DNA from 2 places in the Streptomyces sp. NBC_01546 genome. Region 2 is predicted to be linked to the other one. Evidence: riboswitches for the same ligand, from Rfam matches in the RefSeq annotation. Region 2 holds a riboswitch; the other holds the start of a gene.
What was found. Region 2 has a riboswitch for guanidine ahead of OHA89_RS23380 (multidrug efflux SMR transporter). Riboswitches for the same ligand answer to the same signal wherever they lie in the genome.
Positions count from the first base shown of each region.

Region 1: linked by a shared signal. The riboswitch ahead of OHA89_RS02660 (Ohr family peroxiredoxin) and the one ahead of OHA89_RS23380 (multidrug efflux SMR transporter) in region 2 are both predicted to bind guanidine.

Region 1 is NZ_CP109379.1:504,443-510,023, reverse strand. Features, by position in the region: gene OHA89_RS02680 (PaaX family transcriptional regulator C-terminal domain-containing protein) at 1-796, shown strand, start outside; gene OHA89_RS02675 (putative glycolipid-binding domain-containing protein) at 814-1,389, opposite strand; gene OHA89_RS02670 (HD domain-containing protein) at 1,472-2,074, shown strand; gene OHA89_RS02665 (hypothetical protein) at 2,122-2,580, opposite strand; gene OHA89_RS02660 (Ohr family peroxiredoxin) at 2,567-3,019, opposite strand; guanidine-III (ykkC-III) riboswitch at 3,094-3,155, opposite strand; gene OHA89_RS02655 (AraC family transcriptional regulator) at 3,210-4,229, opposite strand; gene OHA89_RS02650 (type 1 glutamine amidotransferase domain-containing protein) at 4,449-5,222, shown strand; gene OHA89_RS02645 (membrane dipeptidase) at 5,301-5,581, shown strand, end outside.
Region 2 is NZ_CP109379.1:5,111,456-5,117,036, forward strand. Features, by position in the region: gene rdgB (RdgB/HAM1 family non-canonical purine NTP pyrophosphatase) at 1-74, shown strand, start outside; tRNA gene OHA89_RS23355 (tRNA-Leu) at 120-195, opposite strand; gene OHA89_RS23360 (HNH endonuclease signature motif containing protein) at 731-1,369, opposite strand; gene bcp (thioredoxin-dependent thiol peroxidase) at 1,517-1,984, opposite strand; gene OHA89_RS23370 (DUF3618 domain-containing protein) at 2,099-2,416, shown strand; gene OHA89_RS23375 (co-chaperone GroES) at 2,463-2,804, shown strand; guanidine-III (ykkC-III) riboswitch at 2,852-2,922, shown strand; gene OHA89_RS23380 (multidrug efflux SMR transporter) at 2,954-3,274, shown strand; gene OHA89_RS23385 (transglycosylase domain-containing protein) at 3,279-5,581, opposite strand, start outside.

The DNA of each region.
Region 1 (5,581 bases), 4.6 Mb from region 2:
GCTGTACATCGTCGCCAACACCCTGGGCATGAGCGACCAGCAGGTGCGGCTGTGCATCAAACGCCTCGTGGCAGAAGGCCGGTTCACCCACCAGGGCCGAGGTCGCAAGGCGGAGCTGCACGCGACCGAGGACACCACGCGTGCCCTCGCCCCCAATGCGGACTTCCTCCGGCACGCATTCCAGCAGGATGCCGGGCTGGCGCCCTGGGACGGTGTCTGGCACCTGGCCGCCTTCGCGGTGCCCGAATCGGCGCGCACGGTACGGGACTCCCTGCGCGAGACGCTCGTCCACCTCGGCGGTGCTCCGCTCCAGGGCGGACTGTACGTCTGCGCCAACTCCTGGGAGCCGTACGTCGAAGAAGCGGCCCATCGCCTCGGAGCCCATGGCACGCTCACCCTCCTCACCACGGCGGACCTGCGCAGGGGCGGCACCCAGGAGCCTGACGAACTCGCCGGTCTCCTGTGGCCCTTGCAGGAGATCGCCGACCGCTACCACCGCCTCAGGCGCATCGCCCAGCCCCGCCTCGCCCGGCTCACCGGCCCTGCCGCGCTCTCCCCGTCCGCACTGCTCACCATCGGGGTCGAACTGGCCGCCGAACTCACACGCGCCATGGAGCCCGACCCGCTGCTGCCCCCGCAGCTCCTGCCCCAGCCCTGGCCCGGCACCCAGGCCCGGGAGCTCGTCGCCCGTTGCTGGGCAGCCCTGTACGACCGAGAACAGGGCGAGGCCCGCCCGGTCCTCTGGCGTCTCTACGCCGGCATCACCCGAGAAGCGGCAGACCGGGCCGCGCCCTGAAAACGGCGGCTGGCGGGTCAGCGGGTGAGCGCGGTCGCCAGGGAGGGGTAGTCGAGGACCATGCCCCGGTCGTCGACCTCGATGTCGCTCTGGAAGTCCCCGGACTGGTAGCGGATCCGGGCTCCGTGCTCGGCGCGGGCCAGATGGGTGTACGTCTGCCGGTTCAAGCTGACCGTCAGGTCGGGGACCGAGACCCACGCCATCGTGAAGAGCTCAGGGCCGGGTCCCGGTTTCCGGTGAAGGGTGTGCCGGAGCACGGGCATGGTGTTGGTGAGCGGGCACAGGCCCAGGTCGCAGTCGAGCGCTCCGTCGAGATCGGGGCGTTCGGCACCGTTCACGGTCCAGCGGCCCTCCCCGTCGTGCCGCAGCTCCAGGGACTCGGTCGACGTGGCGGTCTCGACGGTGACCCCCAGACGGGTGGTCACGTAGCCGCCGGTCGTCTCCAGCTCGTAGGAGACCCAGTACGGCTCGGGAAGCAGACCGACGGCGCGTCCGCGGGCGGAGAGGGAGTCGGGTGCGAAGTCGACCCAGGCGGTGGAGTAGCCCCGGGCGGGGAGGATCTCCCAGGTCCGGGTGATGGATGCAGTGCTCATGAACCCGAGCCTAGGTGTGTTGACCGCGAGCGCTGGACGTACAGGCCGAACCCGGCCGGGTCGCACGAGTAGTGTCTGCGGGATGACCGCGACGCCTACGGACTTCTTGGCCCGTGCCCTGGACGCCCAGGGCGAGCCCCCTTTGCGGCCGCTGCCGCCCGTGGTGGCGGAACTTCTGCGTTCCCTGAGTGCCCCGCCCCGGTTGGCGGCGCACCTGCGGGCGGTTCACGACGTTGCGGTCGAACTGGTCGACTGGGTGCGGGACCGCTACCCGGATCTGGCCGTCGACCGTGACTGCGTCCTCTTCGGTGCGGCGACCCATGACGTGGGGAAGACCCTGCACCCCGAGGAGCTCGTCGGGCCCGGCTCGGCCCACGAGGAGGCCGGCCGTGACCTGCTGCTGAGCCGCGGTTTCGCGCCTGCCCTGGCCCGGTTCGCCGCCACCCACGCCAGCTGGGACGACCCCGCCGTGACGATCGAGGACCTCCTGGTCAGCACAGCCGACAAAGTGTGGAAGGACAAGCGCGTCCGCGACCTCGAGGACAGGCTCGTCACGGCGCTGGCCGGGGCGACGGGGCGGGAGCCTTGGGAGGAGTACCTCGCGCTCGACGACCTGTTCGCCCGACTCGGGGAGGACGCCGGCCATCGCCTGGCGTTCCAATCGGAGTTCCCGGTTCACGCCTGACCCGTCGCTCGGCCGCGCCCTTGACCGCGTCTCCCACCGCAGGGAGGTCACAGCCGCCAGTACGTACCCGCACGGGAATCGACGTGCACCACGTGCCGGCCGACGCGCACCACGTGGTGGTCCGGACCGGACCAGGAGCCGGTGGCGCCGTCGGCGCCGGGCAGTGGGGTCCAGATCTCCAGGAAGGTGCTGCCGTCCGGGTTGGTGCCCCGCTCGACGAGGTTCGCACCCTCCCACCCGAAGGTGCCGGCGTCTTCGCCGGGCTCGCCCGTGAGGTGGTGGAAGCGCACCTCGGAGCCGTCGAAGGAGGTCGTACCGGCGAAACCCCGGCTGTCGGCGTAGTACGGCCCGGCCTGCAGCCACACCACTTCGCTGTCCTCGAGAAGGGGTCCGCCGTTGCGGCTGATGCCGCGCCGCAGCCAGGCGCCGTGCTCGGGCACCGGGACGCCGGGGCCGCCCGGGCCGCCCGGGAAGCGGCCCGCAGGCCCGGGCTCAGGCCCGGTCATCGGCGGCGGGGTGGTCCACGGCCAGGAGCGTCAGCGGTACGTTGCCGCGTACTGCCTGCGAGTAAGGGCAGACCGCGTCCGCCCGGTGCAGCAGGGGCTGGAGGTCCGCCGCCCGCCACCCCGGCAGGCTGACGGTGAGGGCCACCGCGAGGCCGTAGCCCGCGGGCGTGTCCGTGGTGCCGAGCTGCACTTCGCAGGCCACGCGCGCGGCCGAGGCATCCGCCCCGAACTCGGCGGCGACCTCCGCGAGCGCGGAGGTGAAGCAGGCGGCGAAACCGGCCGCGAACAGCTGCTCGGGGTTGGTGGTCCCGGGAACCTTCTTGCGCGGCGGGGCGAGGCGGACGTCCAGGCGCCCGTCGTCCGTGCGGACGGATCCGGTACGGCCCCCGGCCGCATGTGCGGTCGTCGCGTACAGGCTGCGGGTGAGTGGCACGGTCATGGCGTTCGGCCCATCTTGCTCGACGACACGCTGCCCGGGTGCGGACAGCGGAAGGCGCTGCTCGTGCAGCACCTCGCGCGTCGTCGTGCGTAACCGGGTACGGCGCATCTCGTCCGGGGCCTTGGATCCGGCCGCCGGACAATCTAGCAACGGAGGCGGCCGGCCGGGGCCGCGCCCGCGGTGAAGTGCCTCACCCGTTGCCGGCCCCGCCGTGATCCGGGGACGCGGGCCGGTGCCGGCTGCGGAACGCCCCGGGAGGCATGCCCTCCCACCGGGTGAAGGCACGGACCAGGGCCGTCGCGCCGCTCAGGCCGACGAGCGGGGCGATCCGGTCCAGCGGCAGGGCCGTGGTCTCCAGCAGCCGCCTGGCCCGGCCGTGTCGGGCGGTGTCGAGGAGCGCGCGCCACGACGTGCCCTCCGCGTGCAGGGCCCTGCGCAGGGTCCGGACGCTGAGGTTGAGCTCCTTGGCGGGACCCTCGGGGCCCGCGTCCTCGAGCACGGCGTGTTCCAGCCACTGCCGTACGCGCCCGGCGACGGTCCCGGCCGCGGACAGCTGGCGCAGGAGCCGGTCGGCGTAGGCGCGGTGCAGGGCGTTGAGCGCCGGATCGTAGAGGGGGCGGCGCCTGTCGAGGTCCTCGTTGGCGACCGTGATCGCGTTCTCCGGGGCCTCGAAGGTGACGGGGCAGCCGAGGACGCGGGCGTAGGGCTCTGCCGAGCCCGTACGGGGGTGGGCGAACGACACGGCCAGGGGCGCCCAGTCGTCGCCGGAGATCCAGCGGGCCGCCCGCACCATGATGCTCACGATCGCCTCCACCTGCTGGGGGTGCATGGCCGCCGGGTCGACGGTCGGCCGGTAGCAGATCCGGCTGACGCCAGTGCGGCGGTCCAGGTTCACCGTGCCCGCCTGGCTCACCAGGGGGTGGTAGCGCTCGGCCGCCAGCGCGGCGTCCGCGAGGCTGGCGCACGTGAGGATGAGGTGACCCAGGATGTGCAGGCCTTCGGGCCGCATACGGTCGCCCACGAGGAGCCCGGTGTGCGGGCCGGCGCCCTGGGCGCCGAGCACCGCGTCCCACAGGGCGCGCATCTCGCCGAACTCCAGCCGGTCCGTGGGCAAGGCCCAGGAGCCGGACGCGCCGGTGCCCTCAGCCGTGGCGCTCAGGACGGCGAGGGCGTAGCACGCGGTGACGGAGGGCGGATCGATGGCTGACACGTCGGTCAGTCAATGCGCGCGCACCACGCCCGTCAACACCGTCCGTGGGACGGCCGCCCGGAAAGGCCGGTTCCGGAAGTCAACGGATTGGCCGCCCGAGTGAATGACGGGGCCGCGAGCCGCTCCTAAGGTCGGCCTTCGGACACCGAGGGGATCAGGGGCCCATGGAGTGCCGGGGGACGGTGCTGCCCTGATCGCCACCGCTCAGAGGAGTACGCCGTGATTCTCTTCCTGCTCCCCGCAGGCGACTACGACCCCACCGAGGCGGCGGTGCCCTGGGCCGCACTGCGGGACGCCGGCTTCGAGGTGCGGTTCGCAACCCCCGGCGGGAAGGTCGCGCTCGCCGACCCCCGGCTCACGGACCTCGGCTTCTCCTGGCTGTCGCCCTGGCTGATGACCCGCCGCGCCGAGCTGGCCGCCTACCGGCGCCTCACCGAGGACCCCCAGTTCCTCGCCCCCTCCTCGTACGCGGATGTCGATCCGGCCGACATCACGGGCCTGTTCGTACCCGGCGGCCACGCCACGGGCATGCGGACGCTGCTCGAGGACGCCACCGCCCAGGGGCTGTTCGCCCGGGCCTTCACCCAGGGGCTGCCGGTCGGGGCCGTCTGCCACGGCGTGCTGCTCGCCGCCCGGGCCAAGGATCCGGTCACCGGGCGTTCGGTCCTCCACGGCCGGCGGACGACGGCTTTGACCTCCCTGCTGGAGTTGACCGGATGGAACCTCACCCGGTTCTGGCTGGGGCGCTACTACCGCACGTACCGCACCACCGTGCAGCAGGAGGTCACCGCGGCGCTCGCCGATCCGAGTCACTTCCTCGCCGGCCCGCCGCTGCCCCTCCGCGACACCGCCGCCCGGCCCGGACGCGGGTTCACCGTCAAGGACGGCAACTACGTCTCCGCGCGGTGGCCCGGCGACTGCCACCGCCTGGCGGCGGACTACCTGACCCTGGTCCGTGCCCATGCGGCGGGAGCAGTGCCCCGGTCGGGTTGAGTCCGGCTCGCATCGCGCAGGCCAGGCGACCGAGAACCATCTCCGAATTGTCATGAACGCATCGTGAAAGGGATGGGGATGAATCGACGAAGAGCCTTCGGACGAGGCCGGTACCTGTTCAGAGGCAGGTACCTGTTAATCGGCCTGGTCCTCGCGCTGGCCACCCTGCTGCTCGGCCCCGCGGCCACCGGCGCGGCGGCGGACCCGCAGTGGTGGGAGCCCGTGGCGCGCCCGGCCCCGGACTCGCAGGTCAACGTCACGGGGGAGCCGTTCACCGGGACCGACGCCCAGGGCCGGGTCCGCGGATACGTCGACGCGCACGTCCACCTGATGTCCAACGAGGGCTTCGGGGGACGGCT
Region 2 (5,581 bases):
AAAAGAACGCCATCTCCCACCGCGGCCAGGCCTTCCGAGCCCTGGTGCCGGTGGTGCGGGAACTCCTGGGCTGACGCGGCGCGGCCGGGTCCCCTGATCTCGGGGGCCCGGCCGCGTCCTGGTACGCCCGGTCGGATTCGAACCGACATACGTGGCCACCTAAAGACCACCGCTAACCAGGTCGCGTACGGGCGCAAGCAGAAACACTCTACTGCGCATGCCACGCGTGTCGCTGACGCACCCGCGATTTAACGACTACGCCGTCCTCCTCGGCACCAGGTGTCCGTCACCGCGTGGCAGTTGGGGCAGAGGAGCCGCAGATTTTCCGCGCGGTCGTCGCTCCAGTCACCGTTCACGTGGTCGACTTCCAAGGTCATGGGCCGCCCACCCCACTCGGGCGACGTCCCGCACATGTCACAGCACTCCGGAACCCCGGTCTCCCGCAGGGCGCGCCGCAGCATGTAGGTCCGAGTCCTTCGCTTGCCGTCGTGCTTGACCAGGATCTCCGCCGCGGGCCTCAGGGGCCCGGGCCCCCGCTTGCCGAGCTGGTGTCCCTGCCCGAGGAAGTGCGATGTGTCGTGCCCTCCCTCCGCGATCCAACCGCGCAAGTGGGCGCGCTGGCCGCCGTGGTCGGGAAAGCCCAGGACTCGAAGGGTTCCGGCAATGCTGACCGACTGGGCTATCGCCTGCGCCAGTTCTTCTCGCGACGGCCGTTCATGGCGTCGGCTGTTCACGGTCGCACCTTGCCCCTGCCTCGGTACGAGTCCGTCGTGGAGTGGCAGTTGGGGCACAGAAGCCGCAGGTTCTCCGGCAGGTTGTTGCGCCAGTCGCCGTCGATGTGGTCCACCTCCAGGGGCAGCGGATAGCCCTGCCAGGTCGCCGGCATGCCGCACATCCGGCACGCGTTCGGAACGCCGAGCGCGGTCAGGGCCTGCTTCAGCTGCTCGCTCTGTGCGCGACGGGCATGAGGGCCGTCCTGCTTGACCAGAACGTTCTCCGGGCTCCGGCGGACCTTGGTGCGACCGGCAGGCGAGGGCAGCTTGAAGTGCGAGGTATCTATGCCGAAGGCCCTCACCCTGCGGGTGATGTGAGTGTGGTGCCCGCCCACGACGTCGAGGCCGAGCCGCCGGAGCACGTCGCACATGGTCGTCGAGGCGGCGACCGCCTCAGCCAGCACCTCCCTGGTCCACTTCACCCCGTCCTGCTCGAAGTGCGATATGTCCACGCCCAGCTTCCGCATTCGGTCGTGCAGATAGCGCCGCGAGCCGCTCTTCGGATCCACCCCCAGGTGCTCCAACGCCTCCGTCAGCGTGCGCGACGCACTCGCCGCCTCCGCCAGGCGTTCCCTCGTGTACGGACTGATCGGCATCCGCGTCCCCCTCCGTGTACCGGCCGCGCGTGCGGCCCTCGTACGGAGTAACGGACCGATAGTCGGACGGTTACGGCTCAATTCGTCCGATAAACGGAGCGGCCCGCACCGGTTGGGTGCGGGCCGCTCCGTTCGGGAGAGGGCGGGTCAGATGCCCAGGTCCTTGATGATCTTGGCTACGTGGCCCGTGGCCTTGACGTTGTAGAAGGCGCGCTCGACCTTGCCGTCCTCGTCGACGACCACCGTCGAGCGGATGACCCCGGTCACCGTCTTGCCGTAGAGCTTCTTCTCGCCGTACGCGCCATAGGCGGTCAGGGTCTCCTTGTCCGGGTCGCTGACCAGGGTGACCTTCAGGTGCTCCTTCTCGCGGAACTTCGCGAGCTTCTCCGGCTTGTCCGGGGAGACGCCGATGACGTCGTAGCCGGCCGTCGCCAGGACGTCCAGGTTGTCCGTGAAGTCGCAGGCCTGCTTGGTGCAGCCCGGCGTCATCGCGGTCGGGTAGAAGTAGACGATGACCTTGCGACCCTTGTGGGCGGCCAGCGAGACCTCGTTGCCGTCCGCGTCGGGCAGGGTGAAGGCGGGGGCGGTGTCGCCCGGCTGAAGTCGCTCGCTCATGTCGGCAGTCTCCTCACGAGGGGATCGGTATGGCACGAGACTAAGCTGCTGACAGACTGTTCATGGCGGACTACGCCCCCACGGACGACCCACGACCACGACGGAGGCAGCGCGGTGCCGGAAGCCAGGACCCCCGCACAGATCGAGGCGGACATCGTTCGCCGCCGCGAGCAGCTCGCCGAGACGCTCGACGAGATCGGCGTGCGCATGCACCCGAAGACGATCATCGGGGACGCGAAGGCCAGGGTCGCCTCCACGATCGACAACACCGCCGGGCGAGCCTTCGTCGCGGCGAACCGTCTCGTGACGGACATGAAGGACGGCCTGCGCCACGACGACGGGGCCCCGCGCGTCGGGCGGATCGTGCCCGTCGCGCTGCTCGCGGCCGGTGTGGTCGGGCTGCTCGTGGTCGCGGCGCGGCGCAAGCGCTGATGACCCTGCGGAGCGCGGGTCTTACGAGGGCAGGTAGGTTCGGGACGTGAGCGAGAACACCACCCACGACAAGCTGCCCATCCGGATGCTGCACGACCGCGTGCTCGTGAAGTCCGACCTGCCGGAGGGCGAGCGCCGCTCGGGCGGCGGCATCCTCATTCCGGCGACGGCCGCGGTGGGCAAGCGGCTGGCCTGGGCTGAGGTGGTCGCGGTCGGGCAGAACGTACGGAGCGTGGAGCCCGGTGACCGGGTGCTGTACGACCCCGAGGACCGGGCCGAGGTCGAGGTGCGGGGTGCGACGTACGTGCTGATGCGCGAGCGGGATCTGCACGCCGTTGCCGCCGAGCGGCTGGAGGGGTCGAAGGACTCCACGGGCCTTTATCTCTGACCGTTGATTCGTGGACGGGGCTGGTGGCCGAGGTCACCAGCCCTTTTCGCTACCCTTTGCTACGGTTGAGGGGAACCCGACGAGACGCGCCGTACCGGGTACGACAAGACGACGCACCCCGTATCGCTTGATGTCTCGGAGGTGCCGTCATGGCCTGGGTTCTGTTGCTCGTCGCCGGTCTGATCGAGGTCGCTTGGTCGATCGGGATGAAGTTCACCGAAGGTTTCACCCGGCTGTGGCCCAGTGTGTTCACGGGCGCCGGGATCGTCGCCAGCATGGTGCTGCTCTCGTACGCCGCCAAGACGCTGCCGATCGGTACGGCGTACGGGGTGTGGGTGGGCATCGGCGCGGCCGGTGCGGCCGTGCTCGGTATGGCGGTGCTGGGTGAGCCCGTCACCGCCGCCCGGATCTTCTTCATCTGTCTGCTGCTGGTCGCCGTGGTGGGGCTGAAGATGACCTCCGGTCACTGACCTGTCATTCCAGGAACGCGGACGGCGGGCGCCGGCCCCCGGTGGCGCCGCCGTCCGTGCCCTGCCCGCCCTGGGTGGTCTGGCCCTGAGTGGTGCCCCCTTGGGTCTGTCCGCCCTGGGTCTGTCCGCCTTGGGTCTGTCCGCCTTGGGTCTGCCCGCCCTGCGTCTGTCCGCCCTGCGTCTGTCCGCCCTGGGTCTGGCCACCGTTGTTCTGGCCTCCCTGGTTCTGCCCGCCTTGGTTCTGGCCTCCGTTGTCCTGGCCTCCGTTGTTCTGCCCGCCGTTCGGCCGGGTCGGCGGGAAGGGCGGGCTCGGCCGTGCCGGGGCGGTCGGCGTGCCGTCGCCGTCCGGTGTCTCCTCCGGCTCGCCCGACTCGGTCGACGACGACGGCGGCGACGGCGGGGGCTGGGCCGCGCCCGGCTGGAGTTCCAGGTCGAAGTCGACGGGGTCGGTGCCCTCCAGGGCCGTCTTCGTGTAGGCGGCCCAGATCCGCGCCGGGTAGCCGCCTCCGCCGATGCGGGACTCCCCGAGGGCGTTGTACAGCGACTCCAGGGAGCCGGTGTCCGGGTCCTGGCCCATCATCGAGACCACCGTGACCAGGTCCGGGGTGTACGCCGCGAACCAGGCGGAGCGGTCCAGTTCGCCGGTCCCGGTCTTGCCGGCCGCCGGGTGGCCGGCGGCGAGCGCCGCCGTGCCGGTGCCGTTGTCGACGACGCTGACGAGCATGGAGGTGGTGGTGTCGGCGGCCTCGCGGCTGACGGCCTGGGTGGCGGCGCGCTCGGGCAGCGCGATCGTGTCGTCCTCCTTGGTGATCTTCTCCAGGAAGGTGTACGGGGTGCGCCGGCCGTGGTCCGCGAGGGTCGCGTACGCCTGTGTCATGTCCAGGATGCTGGCTTGCAGGGTGCCGAGCGCCATGGCCGGGACGGGTTCAAAGTTGGGGGTGTCCTCGGGGACGCCGAGGGCGACGGCCGTCTCCTTGACCTTGCGGGTGCCGACGTCGACTGCCATCTGTGCGTACACGGCGTTGACGGAGAGGTCGGTGGCGGTGTTGACGGTGATGTTCCCGTACGAGACCTGGCCCTCGTTCTCGGGGGCGAAGCGGATCCGGCCGCCGACGACCGGGCGCTTGTTGTCGCCGTTGTAGACGGTGTTCGGGGTGATCCGGCGGCCGTCCTGGGTGCGGGAGTCGTTCTCGACGGCGGCGGCGAAGACGAACGGTTTGAAGGTGGAGGCGACCTGGTAGTCGTGCCGGGTCGCGTTGTTCACGTACTGCTTGGTGTAGTCGATGCCGCCGTACATGGCGACGACCTTGCCGGTGGCCGGGTCGATGGAGACCCCGCCGGCCCGGACCACCCGGTCCGCCTTGCGCTTCTCCGGGTCGAGTTTGCCGACCATCTGGCTGTCGACGGCTTCGACGAAGGCGTTCTGGCGGCGTCTGTCGATGGTGGTGGTGATGCGGTAGCCGCCCTCGGCGAGGGTCTTGTCGTCGAGGATCTTGTTTTCGGTGATGTAGTCCTTGACGGCCTCCACGAGGTACCCGCGCTGGCCGGACAGCCCGGCGGCCGCGCGGACCTTGCCGGGTTCGGGGAACTTCGTCGTGGCGCGTTCGGCCGCCGGCAGCCAGTCCTTCTTGACCATGCCGTCGAGTACGTAGTTCCAGCGGGCGAGGGCGCGGGGGCGGCTCTGGGGGTGCGAGACGACGTCGAAGGCGCTGGGAGAGTTGAGGAGGGTGGCGAGGTACGCGCCTTCGGCGGTGGTGAGGTTGGCGACGTCCTTGCCGTAGTAGGCCTGGGCGGCGGCCTGGATGCCGTAGGCGTTGCGGCCGAAGTAGCTGGTGTTCAGGTATCCCTCGAGGATGTAGTTCTTGGACTTCTCGCGGCCGAGTTTGATCGCGATGAAGAACTCCTTGACCTTCCGTTTGATCGTCTGTTCCTGGCCCAAGTAGTAGTTCTTGACGTACTGCTGAGTGATCGTCGAACCGGACTGGGTGCCCTTGCCGGTCGCGGTGTTCCAGGCAGCGCGGAGCATCGCCTTCGGGTCCACTGCCCGTTCGGAGTGGAAGTCCCGGTCCTCGGCGGCCAGTACGGCCTCCTGGACGGTCCGCGGGATCTGTGAGAGCGGCACGTTGACGCGGTTGACCTCGCCGTCGCGGGCGAGCTGGGAGCCGTCGGAGTAGAGGTAGACGTTCGACTGCGCGGTCGCGGCGGCGTTGGCCGGCGGAATGTCCACGAGCAGGTACCCGGCGACGAGGGCGCCGCCGAGCAGCAGGGCGAGGAGCAGGACGGCACCCAGGACCATGCGCCAGGTGG